DNA from 3 places in the Delftia sp. WSY_7 genome. Region 3 is predicted to be linked to each of the others. Evidence: predicted binding sites of a transcription regulator. Region 3 holds the regulator's gene; each other region holds the start of a gene.
The links. The regulator HrcA, encoded in region 3, represses chaperone genes, less so after heat shock. The targets are predictions, from matches to a motif close to TTAGCACTCNNNNNNNNNGAGTGCTAA.
Positions count from the first base shown of each region.

Region 1: groES (co-chaperone GroES) is a predicted target of HrcA. The motif match lies at 2,021-2,047, and genes of this name have one in related genera.
Region 2: rpoH (RNA polymerase sigma factor RpoH) is a predicted target of HrcA. The motif match lies at 1,459-1,485, and genes of this name have one in related genera.

Region 1 covers NZ_JBICLB010000005.1:438,106-442,227, forward strand. The annotation lists gene ACF8ME_RS03320 (FecR domain-containing protein) at 1-535, opposite strand, end outside; gene ACF8ME_RS03325 (sigma-70 family RNA polymerase sigma factor) at 532-1,053, opposite strand; gene groES (co-chaperone GroES) at 2,135-2,425, shown strand; gene groL (chaperonin GroEL) at 2,474-4,117, shown strand.
Region 2 covers NZ_JBICLB010000034.1:991,729-995,850, forward strand. The annotation lists gene ACF8ME_RS19250 (Bug family tripartite tricarboxylate transporter substrate binding protein) at 1-387, opposite strand, end outside; gene rpoH (RNA polymerase sigma factor RpoH) at 484-1,428, opposite strand; gene ACF8ME_RS19260 (2,3-butanediol dehydrogenase) at 1,701-2,768, opposite strand; gene ACF8ME_RS19265 (NAD(P)/FAD-dependent oxidoreductase) at 2,838-4,122, opposite strand, start outside.
Region 3 covers NZ_JBICLB010000005.1:166,216-170,337, reverse strand. The annotation lists gene recN (DNA repair protein RecN) at 1-755, opposite strand, end outside; gene ACF8ME_RS02085 (NAD kinase) at 758-1,654, opposite strand; gene hrcA (heat-inducible transcriptional repressor HrcA) at 1,685-2,689, shown strand; tRNA gene ACF8ME_RS02075 (tRNA-Ile) at 2,757-2,835, shown strand; tRNA gene ACF8ME_RS02070 (tRNA-Arg) at 3,014-3,090, shown strand; gene ACF8ME_RS02065 (CHASE2 and HATPase_c domain-containing protein) at 3,170-4,122, opposite strand, start outside.

The sequences.
Region 1 (4,122 bases), 270 kb from region 3:
TATCCTTCAGGCCCTGGGCCGTGGCCACCTCGATGTCGCCGCCGCGCAGGCGCACCAGGCGCTGCTGCGGGCTGAAATCCAGGTCGACCGCGCTGTCGGCATTCATCTGCAGCTGGGTGCCGTCCGGCAGGCGCAGGCTGCGCCGCTGGGCCGTGCCCGTGCGCAGGTCCGCCCCCAGGCTGGCCAGCCAGTCGCCCGAGGATGCCGGACCTCTCCATGCCACGGCACAGGCACCCGCGCCCGTGAACAGCAGCACGGCCAGGCTGCGCACCGCCAAGCGCCGCCCGCGCCCGCGTGCCGTGCGCGCGGCCTGGGCCAGGGCCACGCTGGCCGGCGTACCGGACAGCGGCTGCAGGCGTGCGCCCATGGCCTCTATGCGCAACCAGGCGCGCTCATGGTCGGGATGGGATTCGCGCCAGTGCTGCAGGCGCTGCACCAGCATCTCGCGCGTGCCGGCGCTGTGATCATCGGACTGCAGCTCCACCAGCCATTCGGCGGCCTGCTCGCGCACCGCAAGAGGAATGGGCAGGCTCATGCGCCGTCGTCGTCCAGAAAGCAGACTTGCACCACGGCCCGCGCGATATGGCGGCGCACGGTGGGCACGGAAAGGCCCAGTTCAGCCGCGATGTCGGCCTGCCTCATGCCGTCGATCTGCGACAGCAAAAAGGCCTGGCGCACGGGCAGTGGGAGCAGGGCCAGCAGGCGGTCCACCTCGACCAGGGTCTGCAGCACGATGGCGCGGTGCTCGGGGGACGGGGCCACGGCCTCGGGCATGAGGGCCAGGGCGTCCAGATAGGCCTGCTCCACGCAGCGCTTGCGGTAGAGGTTGGCGGCCAGACCCTGGGCAATGGTCATCAGCAGGGCACGCGGTTCGCGAATGGCCTGGATCTCGGCGCCGCTACGGCCCAGCAGGCGCACATAGGTGTCCTGGGTCAGATCGGCCGCATCAAAGGCATTGCCCAGGCGCTTGCGCAGCCAGCCCAGCAGCCAGCCGTGGTGGTCGGAGTAGAGAGTGGCGACATCGGGAACAAGGGCGCGGTCGGCGGCGGGCATGGGAAAGCGGCACGAGTGAAGCAGGAGGAAAGGCACCGGGGCAATATGCAGCGGCAAACAAGAATGCTTCTTATTTTCATTGTATCCAAATCCTACATCGTCATTGCACCAACCTGCGCACCAACGCCTGAGTGCGGACGCTCGGCGCGAACACCATCGTGGGCTGATTCCACCTTCGTTGAAACCAGTCGGAGCGACGGCATTGAGTCGACAGGAATCAGCGGTGCAGCGCGAAATGGGGCCTTCGAGGCGAAGCACGGCGCACCGAAGAATCGACTGGCCACTTCCAAACGGTGAAGCGGTCGTCCAACAATGGAAGCCTTCAACGGCCGGTGTTGGTCGTCCCTGTCACTCTCGCTTTGCACAGTGAAGGGCGTAGATCAGCCTGAGGCCATCGTTAGAAAGTCTGCAGTTGCCAACTGCTCCGCAGCGATTGCTGCTGCTCACGGCCACCTCGTGACCTATCAGTTGCAGCCACATGGTGGTCATCCAAGCTTCAGGGCTGGCGGCATCGCCAGATGCTTCGCTCCTCATCCGCACCCGACCTGGTGAAGCTCCCCTTTAGGACTGGCCCGTCATCGTGCCACGAAGGCGGAGCTTTTCTCCCTCTGACCTCAGAGGTCACCAGACGTGGCTTCGGTCTCGTTCGCGCCTGATCAAGGACAGTCACTCTGCACGGCTGGCTGATCTTGGGTGCGCTCAGCACCACGGCCAGGGCGCCTTCGATGCGACGTCAGGTCACAGCCCGCAAGGCTGCATGGTGATTCAGCGACAGCCTTTCGCCGGAAGTTCTGTGTGCTCCTGCAGGCTGCGCTTCGCCGCTGGCCAGCGCGGGCGCGCCCCGAAAAAACTAAAGATCAGTGGCGGAAAAGCTAATGGGTAGTGGCGTTCCGCACTCCGCGCCGGATGTGCCGTCTTGCGGCACATCCGGCCCTACCCCTTGAAACCTGGCCGAATTGCCTTATTATTAGCACTCGTTGGGTATGAGTGCTAACAATCCTCTGTCCCACATTGCTTCGAATGCCGGCCCGCCGGGCCGGCAAGTCTTTGTTTCAACTTTGTTGATGATTTAGGAGTTGGTATGAACCTGCGTCCCCTGCACGATCGCGTGATCGTCAAGCGCCTCGAAAACGAAACCAAGACGGCTTCGGGCATCGTGATCCCCGACAACGCCGCCGAGAAGCCCGACCAGGGCGAAGTGCTGGCAGTGGGTCCCGGCAAGAAGAACGACAAGGGTGAAGTGATCGCCCTGAACGTGAAGGTCGGCGACCGCGTTCTGTTCGGCAAGTACAGCGGCCAGACCGTCAAGGTCCATGGCGACGAACTGCTGGTGATGAAGGAAGACGACCTGTTCGCGGTCGTCGAAAAGTAATCCACGCGCTTCGAAACCGCACTTTCCAACTGAATCCGGAGAATTGAAATGGCAGCAAAAGACGTAGTTTTCGGCGGCGAAGCACGCGCCCGCATGGTTGAAGGCGTGAACATCCTGGCCAACGCGGTCAAGGTCACGCTGGGCCCCAAGGGCCGCAACGTGGTGCTGGAGCGCTCCTTCGGCGCCCCCACCGTGACCAAGGACGGCGTGTCGGTCGCCAAGGAAGTGGAACTCAAGGACAAGCTGCAGAACATGGGCGCCCAGCTCGTGAAGGAAGTGGCCTCCAAGACCAACGACATCGCCGGTGACGGCACGACCACCGCCACCGTGCTGGCACAGGCCATCGTCCGCGAAGGCATCAAGTACGTGGCCGCCGGCCTGAACCCCATGGACCTCAAGCGCGGCATCGACAAGGCTGTCGCCGCCCTGGTGGAAGAGCTGAAGAAGCAATCCAAGGCCACCACCACCTCCAAGGAAATCGCCCAGGTCGGCTCGATCTCCGCCAACTCCGACGAATCCGTGGGCAGCATCATTGCCGAAGCCATGGACAAGGTCGGCAAGGAAGGCGTGATCACCGTTGAAGAAGGCAAGTCGCTGGCCAACGAACTCGACGTCGTCGAGGGCATGCAGTTCGACCGCGGCTACCTGTCGCCCTACTTCATCAACAACCCCGAAAAGCAGGTTGCCCTGCTGGACAACCCCTTCGTGCTGCTGTTCGACAAGAAGATCAGCAACATCCGCGACCTGCTGCCCACGCTGGAAGCCGTGGCAAAGGCCGGCCGTCCCCTGCTGATCATTGCAGAAGACGTCGAAGGCGAAGCCCTGGCAACGCTGGTGGTCAACACCATCCGCGGCATCCTGAAGGTTGTGGCTGTCAAGGCTCCTGGCTTCGGCGACCGCCGCAAGGCCATGCTGGAAGACATCGCCATCCTGACGGGCGGCAAGGTCATCGCTGAAGAAGTGGGCCTGGCGCTGGACAAGGTGACCCTGGAAGACCTGGGCCAGGCAGTGCGCATCGAAATCGGCAAGGAAAACACCACCATCATCGACGGTGCTGGCCAAGCTGCTGAAATCGAAGCCCGCGTCAAGCAGATCCGCATCCAGATCGAAGAAGCCACCAGCGACTACGACCGCGAAAAGCTGCAAGAGCGCGTGGCCAAGCTGGCCGGCGGCGTGGCCGTGATCAAGGTCGGCGCTGCCACCGAAGTCGAGATGAAGGAAAAGAAGGCCCGCGTTGAAGACGCCCTGCACGCTACCCGCGCTGCTGTGGAAGAAGGCATCGTGGCCGGCGGCGGCGTGGCTCTGCTGCGTGCCAAGCAAGCCGTGGGCGAACTGAAGACCGGCGACGCCGAGCAGGACGCCGGCATCAAGCTGATCATGAAGGCCATCGAAGCGCCCCTGCGCGAAATCGTGGCCAACGCCGGTGGCGAGCCCTCGGTGGTGGTCAACGCCGTGCTGAACGGCTCGGGCAACTACGGCTTCAACGCCGCCAACGACACCTACGGCGACATGCTGGAAATGGGTATCCTGGACCCGACCAAGGTGACGCGTACGGCCCTGCAGAACGCCGCTTCCGTGGCATCGCTGCTGCTGACGACCGAAGCCATGATCGCCGAGTCCCCCAAAGCTGAAGGCGCCCCCGCCATGCCCGACATGGGCGGCATGGGTGGCATGGGCGGCATGGGCATGTAATTGCC
Region 2 (4,122 bases), on a different contig from region 3:
CAGGCTGACGGGCTGCAGGTCCGTGACGGGGTCGTAGCGCACGGCGGGGTTGAGCAGGCGGGCAATCGTCAGGTTGCCGTTGATCATCACGCTGAAGGTATGGCCATCGCGCGCACGGGCCACCTGCTCGCCTGCAATGTTGCCGCCTGCTCCCACCTTGTTCTCGACGATGACGGGCTGGCCCAGGCGCTTTTCCAGCGGCTCGGCCAGGGCGCGCGCCGTGAGGTCGGGCGAGGAGCCCGCGGGAAAGCCCACGATCAGATGCAGGGGCCTGCTGGGCCACTGGTCGCCCGCCACGGCGGCGCAAGGCAGCAGGGCCGAAGCCAGGGCGGTGGCCAAGGCATTGGCGAAGAGGCGGCGTAGTGGCGAGATGGCGCTGGCGGGCATGGGTGCGTGGGGGCCGCAAAGGCTGCGGGCAATAAAAAACCCGGAGATTATCCGGGTTTGTCTTGAAGCGGCCTGTCAGCCCAGGCCTTCACGCTTTCAGGCGAATTCGGCCAGGGCCTTCTTCATCTTCTTCATGGCAGCCACCTCGATCTGGCGAATGCGCTCGGCGCTCACGCCATACACGGCGGCCAGCTCATGCAGCGTCATGCCGCCCGAGCCGTCATCGTTGACCTTGAGCCAGCGCTCCTCGACGATGCGGCGGCTGCGGTCGTCCAGCGAATCCAGCGCCATGGCAATGCCGTCGGTGGCCAGGTGGTCACGCTGGCGCGACTCGATCATGGCCGTGGGCTCATGTGCGCCGTCGGCCAGATAGGCGATGGGGCCGAAGGCCTGCTCGCCATCATCGCTGGGCGAGGGGTCCAGCAGCACGTCGCCACCGGCCAGGCGCGTTTCCATCTCCATGACTTCTTCGCGCTTGACGTTGAGCTTCTCGGCCATGGCGTCGATCTCGCCGGAGGTCAGCGTGTCGCGCAGCATGGCGCCGTCCTCGGCCATGGCGGCGTCGGACTTCAGGCCCTGCTTCATGGAGCGCAGGTTGAAGAACAGCTTGCGCTGGGCCTTGGTCGTGGCGACCTTGACCATGCGCCAGTTCTTGAGGATGTACTCGTGGATCTCGGCCTTGATCCAGTGCATGGCGTAGCTCACCAGGCGAACGTTCTGATCGGGATCGAAGCGCTTGACGGCCTTCATCAGGCCGACATTGCCTTCCTGGATCAGGTCGCCGTGGGGCAGGCCATAACCCAGGTACTGGCGCGAGATGGACACCACCAGGCGCAGGTGGGACATCACCAGACGCCCTGCGGCGTCCAGGTCACTGTGTTCCTTGAGCTTGCGGGCGTAGTCCTGCTCTTCCTCGAGGGTGAGCATGGGCAGGCGGTTGACCGCGGAAATGTAGGCATCCAGATTGCCCAGAGGCGGCACCAGGGCCCAGGGGTTAGCGGGCGCCAAGGTGGTCGCAATGGAGCCGGAGGCGTTTGTCATTGCAGAGTTCCTTTCTTCCATTCCTTCATATTAGCACTCGTTAGGATTGAGTGCTAAAGCCGAAGTTCCGCGGGTTTTTCAGTCGGTTGCAGAAATCTTCGGCACTGCAAAAGTCGCTTCTGGCTAGTCTGAGCGATTTTTGGAAACCCTGCTTGCCGGCGGGAGGCATGTGTCGGCCCCCGCCGGGTTTTGACCCCTTTGCGCCCGGCTCCGCCGGCGACCGGGCGAACGGCACGAAAGATCCAGGTTCGCGCAGTCGCGGTGCCCAGCGGCTATTTGAACCGTGGCTGCACGATGATCTTCACCGCCGACTCGTTGTTGTGGATCAGCGTGTCAAAGCCCTGGGCCACCAGGTCATCGAGCTGGATGCGCTGGGTGATGAAGGGCTCGAGGTTGATCTTGCCCTCCTCGACCAGCTTGATGGTTTCCTGGTGGTCGTTGCAGTAGGCGATGGTGCCGCGCACGTCCAGCTCCTTCATGACCACGCTGTGCACGTTGATGGTGGCCGGATGGCTCCAGATGGACACGATCACCACCACGCCCGTGGCCTTCGTCGCGGCCACCAGCGTGTCCAGCACCTTGTTCACGCTGGTGCATTCGAACGACACATCCACGCCCTTGCCGCCGGTGAGCTTCATCACCTCGGCCACCACGTCCACCTCGGAGGGGTCCAGGATGTGATCGGCCACGCCCGATTCACGCGCCTTTTGCTTGCGCTTGGCACTGAGCTCGGTGATGACGACGGTCAGGCCCTTGGCCTTGAGGATGGCCGACAGCAGCAGGCCGATGGGGCCGGCGCCGCCCACCAGTGCCACATCGCCGGCCTTCGCTCCGCTGCGGGTGTAGGCATGGTGGCCCACGGACAGCGGCTCGATCAGCGCGGCCTGGTCCAGTGGAATGGCATCGGAGATGGGATGCACCCAGCGGCGCTTGACGGCAATCCGCTCGGACAGCCCGCCACCGCGCCCGCCCAGGCCGATGAAGTTCATGTCCTTGGACAGGTGGTAGTTGTCGCCCGGCCCCGTGGGCACATCGTCGGCCACGATGTAGGGCTCCACCACCACATGCTGGCCGACCTGGATATCGTCCACCCCTGCGCCCACGGCGTACACCACGCCCGAGAACTCATGCCCCATGGTGATGGGTGCGGACTCGCCCGAGATGGGATGCGGGTGGCCGCAGGGCGGGATGAAGATCGGCCCTTCCATGAACTCATGCAGATCCGTGCCGCAGATGCCGCACCAGGCCACTTCGATGCCCACGGTGCCGGGCTCCACCACGGGTTCGGGGATGTCCTCGATGCGGATGTCGCCCCGGTCGTGGAAACGTGCTGCTTTCATGATTGAACTTTCTGTTTTGCAAGGCTGGGTTGGCGGGCGGCACAGCCGCCCCATGGCGATTATTCGGCCTTACCGCAGGTGATGAACTTGCTGCAGGTCATAGACACGCACCGGCAGGCCTTCCTGCCGCGCCTTGAGCTGCAGCGCCAGGTACAGCGAGTAGTGGCGCGACTGGTGCAGGTTGCCGCCGTGGAACCACAGCGCCTCTTGCTGCGTGGGCTTCCACATGTTGCGCTGCTCGCCCTCCCACGGTCCCGGGTCCTTGGTGGTGTCCGAGCCCAGGCCCCAGACCTTGCCCACCTTGTCCGCCACCTCCTGGCTGATCAGGTCGGCCACCCAGCCGTTCATGGAGCCATAGCCGGTCGCGTAGACCACCAGGTCCGCCGGCAGCTCGGTGCCATCGGCCAGCACCACCGCGTTTTCCGACAGGTGGCTGATCTGCTTGCCCGCCTGCAGCTTGATGCTGCCGTCGATCACCAGATCGCAGGCCCCCACGTCGATGTAGTAGCCCGAGGCGCGGCGCAGGTACTTCATGAAAAGGCCCGAGTCGTCATCCCCGAAGTCCAGCATGAAGCCGGTCGCCTCCAGCTGGCGGTAGAACTGAGCGTCGCGCTCGCGGATGCGGTTGTACACCGGCACCTGGAAGTCGGCCATGATGCGGTAGGGCAGCGAGGCAAAGATCAGGTCCGCCTTCCTGGTCGTCACGCCGCTGGCCACGGCGCGCTCCGAGTACAGGTCGCCCAGGCCGATGTCCATCAGCGAATCGGAGCGCACGATATGCGTGGACGAGCGCTGCACCATGGTCACATCGGCGCCGTGCTCCCACAGGGCCGCGCAGATGTCGTGGGCGGAATTGTTGGCGCCGATCACCACCACCTTCTTGCCCGCGTAGGCGTCCGGGCCATGGTGCTGGGACGAGTGCTGCTGCTCGCCCTTGAAGATGTCCTGGCCCTTGATCTTGGGCACATTCGCCTTGCCCGACATGCCGGTGGCGAACACCACATGCCTGGGGCGCAGCACCTGCGTCTCGCCATTGCGCTCCACGGTCACTTCCCATTCCTGCCGGTCCTCATCGAAGCGGGCGTTCAGGCAGTTGGTGGACGGCCAGTAGTTGACCTCCATCACCTTGGTGTACATCTCCAGCCAGTCGCCGATCTTGTCCTTGGGCGCGAACACGGGCCAGTTGTCCGGGAAAGGCATGTACGGCAGGTGGTCGTACCAGACCGGGTCGTGCAGGCACAGCGATTTATAGCGGTTGCGCCACTGGTCGCCGGGGCGCGCCTGGCGGTCGATGACGATGTGCGATACCCCCAGCTGGCGCAGCCGCGCGCCCAGCGCAATGCCGCCCTGGCCG
Region 3 (4,122 bases):
TTCTGTATCAGATGGCTGGCACGGCCCAGCGGAGTGATCACGCCGGCCTCGTCGTCCTCCAGCATCTGCAGCGTGGTCTGGGCGGTGTCTATCAGGGTCTGGGCATGCGACAGGCGCGTGTGCTGGGCATTGAGCTCGTCCCACTCGTCGGCCTGCGGGGCCAGCTTGTCGAGTTCGGTGATCTGCCACTGCAGCCGTTCGCGTTCGCGCTGCAGGCTGTCCTGGGCTGATTGCGCATGCTGCAGGGCTTGTCGTGCCTGGCTCCAGCGGCTCCAGCAGGCCTGGACCTCGCGGCTGTCTATGCCCGCATAGGCGTCCAGCAGCGCGCGTGCTGCGTCGGGCCGCGTGAGGCTTTGCCAGGCATGCTGGCCGTGGATGTCGATCAGCTGCTCGCCCAGGGCGCGCAGCTGCGTGGCCGTGGCCGGCGTGCCGTTGATCCAGGCGCGGCTGCGGCCCTGGGTGTCCACTGTGCGCCGCAGCAGCAGGCTGTTGTCCTCGCAGGCCAGGCCTGCCGCCTCCAGCCAGGGGCGCAGCCGCGCGCAGCCGTCGAACTCCACGCAGATGTCGGCCTGGGTGCAGCCTTCGCGCACCACGTCGGCGTCGGCGCGGGCGCCCAGGGCCAGCTGCAATGCGTCGATCAGGATGGATTTGCCGGCGCCGGTCTCGCCGGTCAGCACGGTGAAGCCCGCATGCCAGTCCAGATCCAGTGCCTGCACGATCACGAAGTCGCGCAGAACGATGCGCTTGAGCGCCATGGTCAGGCGCCTCCCTCGTTCCAGCCCAGTTTCTTGCGCAGCGTGGCGAAGTAGTTCCAGCCCTTGGGGTGCAGAAAGCGCACGCTGTGGTGGGCGCGGCTCACGAGGATGCGGTCGCCGTGCTGCAGCGAGGCCAGGGACTGCATGTCGAAATTGGCGCTGACATCGCGCCCGGCCACGACCTCGATCGTGACCTCGTTGGCATCGGACAGCACGATGGGGCGGTTGGACAGGTTGTGCGGCGCAATTGGGGCCATGACCCAGGCGGGGATGGACGGATGCATCATCGGCCCGCCAGCGGACAGTGCATAGGCCGTGGAGCCCGTGGGCGTGGCCACGATCAGGCCGTCGGCGCGCTGGTTGGAGACAAAGCGGCCGCCCACCTCGATGCGCAGCTCCACCATGCCCGAGGTGCCGCCGCGGTTGACCACCACGTCGTTCATGGCCAGGGCCTCGAACACGCATTCGCCCTCGCGGATCACGCGGGCGCACATCAGGGGACGCAGGTCCTCTTCGTACTCGCCCTGCAGCATGGGCGTGAGCGTGGCCTCGAAGTCCTCCAGCGCGATGTCGGTGACAAAGCCCAGGCGGCCCTGGTTCACCCCGATCAGGGGCGTTCCGTATTGCGCCAAGTGCCGGCTCACGCCGAGCATGGTGCCGTCGCCGCCGACGACCAGGCCCAGGTCGCAATGCCTGCCCAGGCCATCGACATCGAGGGTGGGGTAGTCTGTGAGCCCTGCGTGCAGGGCCGATTGGGTATCAAGCACGACTTCGCAGCCCTGGCGCCTGAGGAAGTCCGCAATGCGCTCGAGCGCGTTGCTGGCATTCTCGGACGGGGCGCTTGCGCTGGGAGCGTGGTACTTCCCGATCAAGGCAACGTGGCGAAACGTGGACGTCATTTCTGGAAATTACATCATTAAAATCATCACATGCTCGACGAACGTGCCAAGTTGTTGCTCAAAGCGCTGATCGAGCGTTACATCGCTGACGGCCAGCCTGTGGGCTCGCGGACCCTGTCGCGTGCGTCGGGGCTTGAATTGTCGCCTGCCACGATACGCAATGTGATGGCTGACCTCGAAGACCTGGGGTTGATCATCAGTCCGCACACCTCGGCCGGCCGCATTCCGACCGCCCGGGGCTACCGGCTGTTCGTGGACACCATGCTCACGGCGGACCGTGCAGATATCGTGACGCCCGAGCTCGTGCCCGAGCAGCCGCAGAAAGTCATCGCCAACGCCGCCAACCTGCTGTCCAGCCTTTCCCAGTTCGTGGGCGTGGTGCTGGTGCCGCGCCGTACCTCGGTGTTCAAGCACATCGAATTCGTGCGACTGTCGGAGCGGCGCTTTCTGGTCATCATCGTCTCGCCCGACGGTGACGTGCAAAACCGCGTCATCTTCACCGACGTGGATTACTCAGCCTCCCAGCTGATCGAGGCATCGAACTTTCTCAACAGCCACTACGCAGGCCTGGCCATGGAAGAGGTGCGCGAGCGCCTCAAGGGCGAGGTCGAGCTTTTGCGCGGCGAGGTGGCCACCCTCATGCAGGCAGCCGTCAACGTGGGCACGGAGGCCATGACCAGTGCCCAGGAGGACGTGGTCATCGCGGGCGAACGCAACCTGCTGTCGGTCAGCGATTTCTCCAGCGACATGGGCAATCTGCGCCGCGCCTTCGACCTGTTCGAGCAAAAGACCCAGATCCTCAGGCTGCTGGATTTCTCCAGCCAGGCCGAAGGTGTGCGCATCTACATCGGGGGCGAAAGCCAGGTCGTGCCCTTCGAGGAGCTGTCCGTGGTCAGCGCGCCCTACGAGCTCGATGGCAAGGTGGTGGGCACGCTGGGCGTGATCGGCCCCACCCGCATGCACTACGACCGCATGATCCAGATCGTGGACATCACCTCCAAGCTGGTCAGCAACGCGCTGAGCCACAAGCGCTGAGCCGCGCAGGTTAGGATCTACAATAGCCGTTTGCCATGGCGTGCATCCGCGCTGCCTTGGTGAATCAGGGGCCTTAGCTCATGCTTGGTTAGAGCAGCGGACTCATAATCCGTTGGTGCCCAGTTCGACTCTGGGAGGCCCTACCATCCATTGGTATGAAAAAGCCTGCCGCCTTTCCGGGCGGCAGGCTTTTTTGCTGGGCGCGACGCTGCCGGCTGGCATGGCTGCGCCTGGCTGCCATTGAATGCGACTTCCAGGTTTTTTGCAGAAATATGGCGCTTTTGCCTGGAAGCTCCAAAACCCGCTGCTACAATGCGAAGCGTTGCGGCTGTAGCTCAGCTGGATAGAGTACTTGGCTACGAACCAAGGGGTCGTGGGTTCGATTCCTGCCAGCCGCACCAAAAAACGCAAAGCCCTGAAGTTAAAAGACTTCAGGGCTTTTTCGTTTTCACGGGCCATCCGCCGGGATGACACCCCCGGTCAGGCTTGCTGCGCCTTCGGCAGCACGATGCTGAAGGTGCTTCCCTGGCCTGGCGCGCTTTCTATCTGCAGCTGCCCGCCATGGCGGGCAGCCACGGTGCGTACAAAGGCCAGCCCAAGGCCTGCGCCGTCCAGGTGCTGATGGTGGTCCAGGCGCTCGAAGGGCTGGCTCAGGCGGGCGACGGCCTGTGCATCCATGCCGGGTCCGTGGTCCCGGATGGCGATGCGGCAATGGCCGGCGTCCTGCAGCAGCAGGCATTGCACCGTGGCGCCGCTTGCCGGTTGCCCGTGCGCTCCGTACTTGATGGCGTTGCCGATCAGGTTGACGGCTGCGCGGTGGAGCATGCCCGGGTCGCCCAGCACGGGGCATTCCTGCTCGGGCAGGCTGAATTCCAGCTGCACATGGGCGGCGCTGGCCTGGGCCCAGCAGCTTTCCACGGCCTGGTCCAGCACCAGGCCCAGGTCCAGCTGCTGCCGGCGCAGCGCCTGCTGCTGGGCACGAGCCAGGTGCACGAAATCGTCGGCCAGCTGCAGGGAGGCCTGGGCATAGCCTTCGATGCGCGGGAGCAGCATGCCCAGGTCGGGCGCTTGTACGGAACCACGCTGCATCTCCAGCAAGGTGATGATGGATGCCACGGGCGCCCGTATGTCGTGCGAGATGAACTGCATGGCCTGGTCGCGCTGGGCCTGGGCGCTGCGCAGATCGCTGATATCGACCAGGGTGATCAGCCAGCCCGTGGTGGGCGGAGCCTCGAAGGCCTGGACCAGCAGCATCAGGCTGCGGCCGCGGCCGTCGCGCCCCTCGCTGCTGAGCGGCAGGCCGCCGGCGGCAAGCGCCCTGGCCGTGAGCAGCGGGCTGCCGGCTTGCGGGCCGGGCGCCGTGTCCAGCGCCCGCAGGCCATCGAGCAGCCTGGGAAGGGAGTCGCCAGCGCGCAGGTCGTGATCCAGGCTGC